3 regions of the Sphingobacterium thermophilum genome follow, and region 2 is predicted to be linked to each of the others. Evidence: riboswitches for the same ligand, from Rfam matches in the RefSeq annotation. Region 2 holds a riboswitch; each other region holds the start of a gene.
What was found. Region 2 has a riboswitch for S-adenosylmethionine ahead of ABD873_RS00815 (O-acetylhomoserine aminocarboxypropyltransferase/cysteine synthase family protein). Riboswitches for the same ligand answer to the same signal wherever they lie in the genome.
Positions count from the first base shown of each region.

Region 1: it holds a riboswitch for S-adenosylmethionine, as region 2 does, so the genes downstream of both, metE (5-methyltetrahydropteroyltriglutamate--homocysteine S-methyltransferase) here and ABD873_RS00815 (O-acetylhomoserine aminocarboxypropyltransferase/cysteine synthase family protein) in region 2, are expected to answer to the same signal.
Region 3: it holds a riboswitch for S-adenosylmethionine, as region 2 does, so the genes downstream of both, metF (methylenetetrahydrofolate reductase [NAD(P)H]) here and ABD873_RS00815 (O-acetylhomoserine aminocarboxypropyltransferase/cysteine synthase family protein) in region 2, are expected to answer to the same signal.

Region 1 is NZ_BAABGR010000035.1:268,816-273,023, reverse strand. It holds gene metE (5-methyltetrahydropteroyltriglutamate--homocysteine S-methyltransferase) at 1-1,619, opposite strand, end outside; SAM riboswitch class I at 1,688-1,791, opposite strand; gene ABD873_RS11910 (response regulator transcription factor) at 2,008-2,694, opposite strand; gene ABD873_RS11905 (sensor histidine kinase) at 2,706-4,208, opposite strand, start outside.
Region 2 is NZ_BAABGR010000003.1:22,175-26,382, forward strand. It holds gene clpX (ATP-dependent Clp protease ATP-binding subunit ClpX) at 1-637, shown strand, start outside; gene ABD873_RS00810 (AMP nucleosidase) at 708-1,526, shown strand; SAM riboswitch class I at 1,688-1,801, shown strand; gene ABD873_RS00815 (O-acetylhomoserine aminocarboxypropyltransferase/cysteine synthase family protein) at 2,048-3,355, shown strand; gene ABD873_RS00820 (homoserine dehydrogenase) at 3,424-4,208, shown strand, end outside.
Region 3 is NZ_BAABGR010000015.1:259,621-263,828, reverse strand. It holds gene ABD873_RS07100 (OmpW/AlkL family protein) at 1-520, shown strand, start outside; gene metF (methylenetetrahydrofolate reductase [NAD(P)H]) at 575-1,528, opposite strand; SAM riboswitch class I at 1,582-1,680, opposite strand; gene rimM (ribosome maturation factor RimM) at 1,814-2,338, opposite strand; gene ABD873_RS07085 (30S ribosomal protein S16) at 2,422-2,949, opposite strand; gene ABD873_RS07080 (UvrD-helicase domain-containing protein) at 3,189-4,208, shown strand, end outside.

The DNA of each region.
Region 1 (4,208 bases), on a different contig from region 2:
CCATAGATAATTGGAGGTTTCACACAACGAGAACCGTAAGATTGAACCCATCCGTATTGTGTGAAGGCGTAGCCTGCCAACTGCTCACCGAAGTATTCCACCATGTCGTTACGCTCGAACTCTCCGTGTACCAACACATCGATGTCCAATTGTTCTTGAAGACGGATAACGTTTTCGGTTTCTTCAGCGATAGCCTTGTCGTACTCTTCTTGAGTGATTACCCCTTTTTTAAGGTCGGCGCGCCATTTACGTACATCTTTAGTCTGCGGGAACGAACCGATAGTGGTGGTAGGGAATTTCGGAAGGCCGAATTTCTCTTGTTGAAGAGCTTTACGTACGGCAAATGGTGAAGTACGTTTTGCGTCGTCGTCCGTAATATTGTTAACTCTGTTCTTAACTTCAGGTTTGTGAATCAACGGCGATGTGCGACGGCTTTCTGCAGCAGCTTTGTTTGCTTCGAAGTTTTCCTCAGTTTTAGCGTCTACTTCACCTTCAGCTAATACAGCTAAGTCTTTCACTTCTGCTAGCTTTTGTTTGGCGAAAGCTAACCAGTTTTTTACTTCAGCAGGTAGTGTTTCTTCTTTTTTCTCGCTATCCAAGTCGTATGGTACATGTAGCAGGGAAGAAGATGTACCTACCCATACTCTATCTTTACCTAAAGTATCGACAGCTTGTTTTATCTTGTTTAACGATTTTTCGTAGTCGTTTTTCCAGATGTTACGTCCTTCCACGATACCCAATGACAGCGTTAAAGTAGAAGGAACTTTTGGCAACAAGGTATCCAATTGGTTTTCACCGCGTACCAAATCCACGTGTAATGCATGGACAGGAAGGTTTACGGCGATATCCTCATTGTCTCTTAGTGCTTCGAAGTAGGTGGTAGCAATCAATTTAGCTCCTTTGGCGGCGGTGTTCAGCTTTTTGAAAACCTCAGGATATAAAGCTTTAACTTTTTCCGAAAGATCCAAAGCCAAATAAGGTTCGTCAATTTGGATATACTGCGCTCCTGCATCGGCCAATTTACCAAGAATTTCTTCATAAACAGGCAACAATCTGTCGATAAGGTCGATACGGTCGAAGCCAGCTTCTTTCTCTTTTCCTAACAACAAGAAGGTGATAGGACCAATGATTACAGGTTTAGTTTCAATGCCTAAGGCTTTAGCTTCGTTATATTCGTTTAAGAACTTTTGGGAGCTTAATTTGAATGTTTGGTCTTTGGTAAATTCAGGAACAATATAGTGATAGTTGGTGTCAAACCATTTGGTCATTTCCGAGGCGGTAACGTCAATTCCATTTTCTTGGAAACCGCGGGCTATAGCAAAGTAAAGGTCCAAGCTATAGTTGCTGTCCAGCTTATCCAACAAAGAGTTGTAACGCGCCGGAATAGCACCAACAGTAAGAGATAGGTCTAAAACCTGATCGTAGAAAGAGAAATCATTGGAAGGAATTAAATCTATACCTGCTTCTTTTTGAGTTCTCCAATTGTTTTCACGTATAGATTTAGCTACTTGTTGTAATTCCTCTGCATTGATTTTTTTTGCCCAATAAGCTTCATTAGCCTTTTTCAATTCACGGAAAGGGCCTACACGTGGGTAGCCTAAATTGTTTGTTAGTAACATAAAATTGTTGAAATTAAATTGTTTCTTAAATCCTTTGCTAAGAGAAGGCCACTCGGAATAGTGAACTCAGCTTATCTTTCCCATCATTAGTAGGGTAGAATGTAGCACCTTGTCAAGAGACAGGTTGCTAAGGCTTCTTCGGGTCTAGTCCCTCAGCCTTTCTCTATAAGCGTGGCTAAAATAGATATTTTTCTAAGAGTTTCAAAATTTTTTTCCTAAGAGGAATATTTTGTTTTACTGAAATTTATGAAAATCAATAAACTATATATATCGTCCAAAGATGAATATTCGTTGTGTCCGTGATTTGAGAAATTAATAAATTAATATTCTATAAAATAAAGGCCTGAAACATATGTTTCAGGCCTTTATTTTATGAAATAAATTTTAATTAGCTTACCAATAATTTGTATCCTCTTCCGTGCACGTTGACGATTTCGACGTTTGGATCCTGTTTCAGGTATTTACGTAACTTGCTGAGGAAAACGTCCATACTTCTTCCGGTGAAGTAGTTGTCATCGTGCCATATTTTTTTAAGTGCTTCTTCGCGTGTGAGTACGTCGTTTTTTTTCAGACATAATAAACGAAGGAGCTCAGCTTCTTTGGTAGACAACTTTTGTTGCTGGCCTTTGTAAGTGATAACCTGGCTGGTATAATCGAAGAAGTAGTCTCCAATTTCGAATTTGTCGGCCAGCTCTTCCTCTTTGTCTTTAGAAGCTCTTTTCAGCAAGGCGTTGATGCGAAGTAGCAGTTCTTCCACACGGAAAGGCTTGGTGATATAATCGTCACCACCAAGTTCAAATGCTTCGGTCTTATCTTCCATCATACTTTTTGCCGTAGCGAAAATAATTGGAATGTTTTCATTTACCTTGCGGATTTCTTTGCCTAGCGTGAATCCATCTTTTTTGGGCATCATCACATCAAAGATGCATAAATCGAACTCCTCCTTACGGAAAGCTTCCAAGGCTTGATCGCCGTCTTCGACGAGGACAACCTCAAACTTTCCTTTTAGTTCTAAGTAATCTTTCAGCAATTCTCCTAGGTTAGGATCATCTTCTGCTAATAATATCTTTTGCATAACTTTCTTCTTTATTCTAGATTTTTAAGGCTTTTTTTCAAAGGCATACTGATTTCGAATGTCGTGCCTTTATCCTTTTCGCTTTTTACTGTAATCTTGCCGTCGAGCCGTTTTATGATGTCATGAACATAACTCAATCCTAAGCCGAAACCTTTTACGTTATGTACGTTTCCCGTAGGTATTCTGTAAAATTGGTCAAAGATTTTTTCCTGTTGATCTTTTGTCATTCCCATTCCCTTGTCCGATACGGCTACAACAATCTTGCCGTTTGTGTTGTATGTCTTAACCGTAATGTCAGGGTTGTTCGGGCTATATTTAATAGCGTTGTCAACTAAGTTAAACATTACGTTGGACAGATGCAATTCGTCGCCAATCACCAAATCATCGGTTGCATTAAGCTCTTTGTGTAGTGTTCCCTTAGCTTTGTTGAGCTGTAAGGTCATACTTTCCAACACGTCATCGATGACGTTGTTGAGATGCACGTCAGTACGTTCTATTTTAAGGTTTTCTTTCTCGAGTTTAGCGATATTCAATACGCGTTCGATATGGTTGCCTAGGCGTACATTTTCGTCGTAGATGATATTTGCCAACTTGTTGACGCGCTTAGCGTCAGACGATATCTCTGGATCGCGCAGGGATTCGCTGGCAATCATGATTGTCGCTACCGGTGTCTTGAACTCATGCGTCATGTTGTTGATGAAGTCCGTCTTCATCTCGGAGATTTTCTTCTGACGGAAGATAATACGCAGCGTGTAGGCAAAACAACCGACGAGCAAGGCTAGAAGAGCTAAAGTAGGTAACAGCAGATAGCTGATATTTTTGGCAATGATATTCCGTTTGTTGGGAAAATAAATGGACAGTCTTCCTTTTGAGTTAGTGCGGTCACCTTTAAACAGTTCGGTGGTGTAGCGTGTAAGCTTTTCCGGATGTTTTAAGGTGCTAGGGTCCGAAGTTTGATAAATAAGGCGATGGTTGTCCCTAACTTCTATGTTGAAGGGGGAGTGTATTTCACGTGAGGAGAGTTCCTGTTGTATAAGTTGCCGCAAATGTTTGGTATTAATCCGGTGTTCGAGAGGTCTATTGGCCAGCTGCACACCGATGGCCACATCTTCTACGAGGTTGGCCTTCTTTCCACTAAGCACTGCTACGGTGTCAAAGAGGGTAGTGGCGTTGGATTCTGCAAGTAGCTCTTGGTTGATGTTGTCCAGCTCCATGAGCAGCTTGTTGATTTTTTGTGTGATTTTCACATCCTCCTTAGGTGGAAGAGTTGCAATGCGATACCACGTGATAAGTCCCGTAAGGTCGAAGTCCGATATCACGTAACGTACGGAGTCATCCTTTGCTGGTACGCGGGGTACGGCACGACTGGCACTTACCACCACATAGGTGTTGGCAAGCATGGTGCCGACGATAGGTTCCTGTTCGATACGTATCTGTATGTATTTGCGATTTTGGGGTATGTTGAAATAGGTTTCGTAAAACCAGTTTTCTATGGGTGTGACGTTAGGGTAGCG
Region 2 (4,208 bases):
TCAACAAGCGCTGTTGAAAATTCTGGAAGGAACCAACGTAAACGTACCTCCGCAGGGTGGACGTAAACACCCAGACCAGAAGATGATCACCGTAAATACAAACAATATTTTGTTTATATGCGGTGGAGCTTTCGACGGCATCCAAAAGAAAATCGCCAACCGTCTGCGTACACAGACCGTAGGCTATAAAATGAAAGACGAAGAGGAAGATATAGATTTAAATAACCTCTATAAGTATATCACTCCTCAGGATTTGAAAAGCTTCGGCTTAATCCCTGAGTTGATTGGTCGTCTTCCGGTATTGACGCACCTGAACCCGCTAGACAAGAAGGCGCTCTTGAGCATCTTGACAGAACCAAAAAATGCCTTGATTAAGCAGTACACAAAACTGTTTGAATATGAAGGCATAGAGCTGAAGTTTGACAAGGAAGTGTTCGACTTTATTGTAGACAAGGCTTGGGAATTCAAATTGGGGGCTCGTGGCTTGAGAAGCATCTGTGAAGCTATCATGCTGGATGCCATGTTTGAGATTCCATCCACAAAAGATCAGAGTGAGGACAAGACGCTTCATATCACGCTGGAATATGCGAAGCAAAAATTCGCCAAAGCAGATATCAAGAAGCTGAAAGTAGCATAAGCAGCGAAACCCTCACTCCTCCAAAGTGAGGGTTTCGTGTCTTTTGGGGTTAACATTAAAATTTAGTACTATGAAGAAAGAAAAAAAAACAGTAGAAAGTCCTATAACTCCAGGACTTAAAACAAAAGAAGAAATAGTCAACAATTGGCTGCCTAGATATACAGGAAAACCTTTAGAAGAGTTTAGCAATTACATCCTGCTTACCAACTTCACCAAATATGTGAAGTTGTTTTCAGCCATGCACGACGATGCACCCATCTATGGGGAAGACAAAGCCATGCAGGCATGTACCGCAGACGGCATCACCATCATCAACTTCGGTATGGGAAGCCCTATGGCCGCCACCATCATGGACCTCCTATCTGCCGTAAGGCCTAAAGCTGTTCTATTCTTGGGAAAAACCGGTGGACTAAAAAAGAAAATAGGTGTAGGTGAACTAATCCTTCCTATTGCAGCAATACGCGGCGAAGGTACGTCCAACGACTACTTCCCTCCCGAAGTACCGTCCCTACCGGCTTTCGCTCTCCAAAAGGCTATATCCACCACCATCCGTGAATATGGAAGAGACTACTGGACAGGTACGGTGTATACAACCAACCGCCGCGTGTGGGAACACGACAAGTCTTTCAAGAAATATCTGAAATCCATCCGCGCCATGGCTGTGGATATGGAAACCGCTACCATATTTAGCGTAGGGTTTGCCAACAAAATCCCTACAGGAGCCCTGCTATTGGTATCTGATCAGCCCATGGTTCCTGAAGGCGTCAAAACAGCGGATTCCGACATTTCCGTAACCGAAAAATATGTGGAAACACATCTCAAAATAGGTATTGATGCCTTAAAACAGCTTATCAACAATGGATTGACTGTCAAACATCTTAAGTTTTAAGTGCTGCCCTACATACATTAAACATAAAAGAGTGGCCTCTGAAGCCGCTCTTTTTGTTTTACAGAAATTTTTAAATAATTTTAATTTTACAAAAATTCTACTATCTTTGTCGAGTACTTTTGTAGCATATTACTAATCAAAACCTTTCAAGGATTGGTCTTGATTTATAAAGAAGTGGCGAGAGACTGGCTCAGTGACCCACTGGCAACCAGCAGCAAAAGGCTGAAAAGGTGCCAATTCCTGTCTAAAACATGTCGTTTTAGAGCATATAAATGTAAAAGACTATGATATATTCAACGAAGACAACATTAAATTATCCGATTGACAACCTTCCTGTTAAGGAACACCTTTCCGCATTTTTCACCCGTAAACATTCTATTTCGTGCATGCGAATGCGCTAGTCGTCTGCAATATTTTTCCTTACAGATATTGCTATATAAAAGACGACCACCCTTCTGAATACATTATTATTAAGGAGTAAATCATCATATATTTTTATAACCTGAAAAATTGAAAAGAAAATGGCTGAGAATAAAAGCTTAAAATTTGAAACTTTACAAGTACATGCTGGCCAAGAGGCCGACCCAACAACAGGATCAAGAGCTGTTCCAATCTATCAAACTACCTCATATGTTTTCGAGAATGCAGAACATGGTGCTAACCTATTTGCGCTGAAACAGTTCGGAAACATCTATACACGCATCATGAACCCTACCACCGACGTATTCGAAAAAAGAATAGCAGCATTGGAAGGTGGTGTGGCTGCCGTTGCTGTATCTTCCGGACAGGCCGCGCAGTTTATTGCATTAAACAACCTCTTGGAAAGCGGAGATAACTTCGTTGCAGGCGCTAACCTTTATGGAGGTACATACAACCAATTTAAGGTAGCCTTCAAAAGATTAGGTATCGAAGTACGCTTTGCCGAAGATTCAGATGCCGAAAATATCGAAAAGCTTATTGACGAAAAGACTAAAGCTATCTACGTAGAAACTATCGGTAACCCTTCTTACAATATCCCTGACTTCGACAAGATCGCTGCTGTAGCACGTAAATATGACATTCCTTTTATTGTGGATAACACTTTCGGTGCCGGAGGTTATCTTTTCAAACCTTTGGAACACGGCGCTAATGTTGTCGTAGAGTCAGCTACCAAATGGATTGGCGGCCACGGAACAAGTATCGGCGGAGTGATTATCGATGGTGGCAACTACAATTGGGGTAACGGCAAATTCAAACAATTCTCAGAGCCTTCAGAAGGTTATCACGGTTTGGTATTTTCTGAAGTGTTCGGCGAAAACGGTCCTTACGGCAATATACAGTTTGCCATCCGCGCACGCGTAGAAGGATTGCGAGACTTCGGTCCTTCCTTATCTCCATTCAACTCATTCCTATTGCTGCAAGGCTTGGAAACATTATCATTACGTGTGCAACGCCATGTGGACAATGCGCTCGAAATCGCCCAATGGTTGGAAGCTCACCCTCAGGTAGAAAAAGTAAGCTACCCTGGATTGAAGAGCCATCCTCATCACCATAATGCACAGAAATATCTTAAAAATGGATATGGTGCCGTTTTATCTTTCTCCATCAAAGGAGGAGCCGACAAAGCGAACGAATTCATCGATGCGTTACAACTGATAAGCCACTTGGCAAACGTAGGAGATGCCAAAACATTGATCATACATCCTGCTGCGACAACACACCAGCAGCTTACGACAGAAGAACAAGCTAAGGCCGGCGTATTCCCTGGATTGTTACGTCTGTCCGTGGGTATCGAACATATTGACGATATCAAAGCCGACTTAGCACAAGCTTTCGAAAAAATTAAGTAGTCTTCTGACTACTTAATTTTTTAATATCAGAAAATAAGGGAAAAGAGAAACTACAGTTATTTTATTTTATGAGTAAGAAACTTACTATCGGAATGTTCGGGTTTGGAGTTGTGGGACAAGGATTATACGACATTATCAAAACAAAAAACTTAAACTTAGAAATAAAAAAATTTGTCATTAAGAATGCCGACAAAAAGCGTTCATTGCCGGCAGAACTATTCACCACAGACGCCAATGCTATACTCGATGACCCGGAAATCAATACCGTAGTCGAGCTTATCGACGATGCCGAGGCAGCTTTCGAAATCACCAAAAGAGCCCTTTCATCGGGTAAGAATGTGGTTTCTGCCAACAAAAAAATGATTGCTACACATCTCCAAGAACTTACGGAACTACAACAACAATATGGCACCTCACTCTTGTACGAAGGAGCAGTATGTGGCAGTATTCCAATCATCCGCAATTTAGAAGAATACTATGACAATGAGCTGCTGCATTCAGTAAGCGGGATTTTCAACGGCTCCTCCAACTATATCCTTTCCAAAGTATTTAACGAAGGACAAAGCTATGCCGACGCCCTAAAAAAAGCACAGGAGCTAGGCTTCGCCGAAACCAACCCCATCTTAGATGTTGGTGGCTTTGACCCTAAATACAAGTTGACTATCGTTGCCTCGCACGCCTATGGCATCTTTGTCAATCCAGACAGCATCCTCAACCTAGGTATTGACAAATTAGGGGACGCCGATATACAGTTTGCTCGTGAGAAAAACTACAAAATTAAGTTGATTCCTTATGCCAAAGAGATAAGCAACAGCGAAGTAGTATTGTATGTGTTGCCGCGCTTCATCAACAA
Region 3 (4,208 bases), on a different contig from region 2:
AGGCAATGTGTCTGTATCTAGCACATTTATTCCGGAATTAGACATCACTTATTTCTTTTCGAAAAATGTTGCGGCCGAACTGATTTTAGGAACAACAAAGCATAATGTTCATACTACCAACTCCGATCTTTCGGCTATCGGCGGTGCTGCCAATGCCAATGTAGACTTAGGAGATGTGTGGCTGCTGCCTCCTACCCTTACTTTGCAATACCACTTCCGTCCTAACAAGGTATGGAAGCCATATGTAGGCGCAGGTGTAAACTATACAATCTTCTACAATCCGGATGCCGGAAATACCGTAAAAGATATCAGCTATGATAACACCTTCGGCTTTGCCATGCAACTAGGTACCGATATCAACATTTCCAAAAATATTTTCTTAAATCTTGATGTGAAAAACATCCTATTAAAGACAGACGTAAACGTAGATGCTTCCAATCTAGCCGCTGGACTACACATTCCTGCAAAAGTGGATATCAATCCTTTCTTACTAGGATTCGGTGTGGGAATAAAATTCTAACACGCTCTCCGCTATCAATGGAAAGAGGGGATTTTCTGAAGAAATCCCCTCTTATTATGCTAATTGTTCTACAATCTTTTTCGTTGGCCCCGGATTACTCATCGTGTAGAAGTGCAATACAGGTACTCCAAAGTCGATAAGCTCCTTACACATATTTACCATCCATTCTGTACTTACTTTCTGTACGTCGGCATTCGTTTTACATTCTTCGATAGCGCTACTGAGTTCTTCCGGAATATCTAGATGGAAGATTTTTGGCAAGGAAATCAGTTGTTTCTTATTGGTCAAAGGTTTCAGCCCCGGAATGATAGGAACATCAATACCGTTGTCACGACATTTTATCACAAACTCCTTGTATCTATCGATGTTATAAAACATTTGGGTTACGATGAAGTTGGCGCCCATTTCCACCTTTTTCTTCAACCATTTGAAATCGGTATTGAAGTTGGGAGCTTCGAAATGCTTTTCCGGATAGCCAGCCACTCCTATACAGAAGTTCGTTTTCGATCCTTCTATATCTTCATGCAAGTATTTGCCGTTGTTCATATCTACGACCTGTGCCAGTAGTTCCGTAGCATAGGCGTGCCCTCCAGGAGTAGGAATAAAATCAGGATCACCCTTGCGGGCATCACCACGTAAAACCAACACATTGTCTATCCCCAGAAAGTCCAAATCTATGAGTGCATTTTCGGTTTCTTCCTTGGTGAAACCACCACATATCAGGTGAGGCACGGCATCCACCTTATATTTATTCATGATAGCAGCACATATAGCTACCGTTCCCGGCCGCTTACGATAGGCTACGCGCTCTAGAAGCCCATTAGGGTGCTGCTTATACAGATAGTCTTCTCTATGGTATGTAACATCAATAAACGGAGGGTTAAACTCCATTAGTTCATCCATTGTATTAAAAATACTTTGGATGCCTTGACCTTTGGCCGGAGGCAACAGCTCAAAAGAGAACAAAGTTTTTCCCTTTGCATTCTTGATATGGTCTATAATTTTCATGTTGTTATTTCAGTTTAGGCTTAGAGAAAAGACTAAGAGATGGGCTTTTCACTGACTTATCTTTCCCACAAGGGGTAGAATGTAGCACCTTGACCTCCGTCAGGTTGCTAAGGCTTCACTGGGTCTATTCCCTCCGCCTTTCTCTATAAGCCCCGCTAATATCGCGAATAGAATGATAACAACAAAATTTATCTACAATTTAGTCTACAATCCTGCTATACTATTACGCTATTTTTGTTACTATAGACTTATAAAATAAAAAGGAAGAACGGTATGCTCTTCCTATTATTCCTTATACAAATCGACTAATCCCTCCGGTAAATCTACCTCTATAATTTCTTCCTCCACATCGATATCCAGTATCAAATCTTCCGAAAGAGGGAACATCAATTCTTTACCATCTATATCCACTGTGGCCACAAACTGCTGTGGAAATTCTTGCACGTCGGTAATTTCTCCCAACTCGCCATGTTGCTCGTCGATGACCAAAAAGCCTATCAGGTCCGTATAACGGAAGTCGTCGGGATCTCGCTCCGGTAGCTTATCCTTCGGAAGGTACATCTTACGATGCACCAAAGGCTGGGCCTTATCTATATGGTCTATATCTTCGAAAAATGCATAACCCGTACTGTTGTTGTGTAACTTGATACTTTGTACAAAATAAGGAACCAGTTTCTTGTTTACTTCCAAAAATATCACGTCCAAGTCCAGCTCGTCGTACGCATCAAACTCAAAGTACAGCTGCACTTCCCCTTTCAGGCCACGCGTCTTGGATACATATCCTATATAAAAACCTTCTTCTACTGTCATTTTATGAATCTAGAAATCCCAAAAATAGCAAAAAAAGCCGATTCATTTGATGAATCGGCTCTTCCGAATACTTTATGAAAGAATTATCCTTCAGTTTCTTCGTTGTTTTCTGTAGCTTCAGCAGCTTCTTCTGCAGGAGCTTCCTCCGCAGCAGGAGCATTTTTAGCAGCGATAGCCGCAGCTTTTTCAGCTTTCTTAGCAGCCTCAGCAGCAAGAGCCGCTTTTTTAGCTTCTTCTTTAGCTTTCGCTAGACTTTCTTTCGTGCCTGCGATTTTTGCTTCTTTAGCTTCTAACCAAGCAGCAAATTTTTTCTCTAAAGTAGCTTCATCAAAAGCTCCTTTTTTAACACCACCCAATAAGTGTTTTTTGTATAAAACACCTTTTGCTGATAAAATAGAGCGAGCAGTGTCAGTAGGCTGTGCACCTTTGTTCAACCAATCCAAAGCTTTGTCGAAATCCAAAACGATAGTTGCAGGATTAGTGTTAGGGTTGTACGAACCTAAACGCTCAATGAATTTACCATCACGTGGAGCACGTGAATCTGCTACTACTACATGGTAAAAAGGTTTTCCTTTTTTACCGTGTCTTTGCAATCTGATTTTAGTTGCCATTCTTTTTTAATTAATTATGTATTCAACATATCCCCCGTACTTCATGTAAGAGGGGACGCAAAGATAAAAATTTTTTGACAAAAAGAATAAATTATTCTATCAATCAACCACTTTTCTACAAAAGCTGATTATCTGACATTTATAGGGACACGGCCTCTGAGTTACTACTTTCCTAAGGAAATAACTTGCCATATTGCGCTTTTAACTGTATTTTCAATCTTCCAAATCGTATTATCACCATGACGCATGTTGCTCCTTTGAAGATTCTCAAAGCCTCCGCCGGCTCGGGAAAAACATTCAGCCTTACGTTACATTATATTACCCTGCTGTTGACCAACGAAAACAGCTATCGTGAAATTTTAGCCGTCACTTTCACCAATAAGGCTACTGCCGAAATGAAAGAACGCATCCTTCTCGTGCTGCGAGGATTGGCAGTAGGTGACACCTCCAAAAAAATTGACGATTATAGAAAACCACTTTTACAACAGAATAGCGAGTGGTCGGAAAACGTCATCCAGCAGAAAGCCTTACGTGTCTTTCGCAAGATCCTGCACGACTATAGTCATTTCACCATCAGCACTATCGATGGTTTCTCACAGAAGGTTATACGGTCATTTACCTATGAACTTAACCTCGATGCAGCATACAAAATTGAAATGAACACCAGTAAGGTCAAAGCAGACCTTACCCGTATGCTTAATGAATCTTTAGACGAAAAGCCTCAACTGCTGGAATGGATCATCGATTTTGCGGAGAAAAAGATAAACAACAACGAAAACTGGAATTACCGCAACCAGCTAAGTCAGCTGGCAGAGCTTATTTTCAGCGAAAACTTCCAAGAATTTGACGGGGCTTTAGCCTCTGCTGACACCCATCGGCTGTTCAATCTTCTGAACAACGAGATCTACGAAAAGACAAAATCCTACTTAGATAGTCTTAGCGAAGCGATAAAGGCCTTCCAAGACATGTTCAAAGCATTATTTGTGGATGCCAATGAGATGAAGAATAAGTCAAAAAACCCTCTTGTCTCGGCCAACAACACATCGTCTAAAGTCCATAAGCTTTCCAACTCCGACCTTATCAAAACGTTGGACAAATTCATCAAACTTATTGACAACAACGATGCCTTCACCGATCAGGACAAAAACATTCGCTACGACCTCAAAGAACGATTTAAGCCGATATTAGAACAGTTCGTCACACTAAAAAGCCTTCTGCCTACCTTCCTCGCCTATCAGGCCGTCCAAAGCAACTTATAT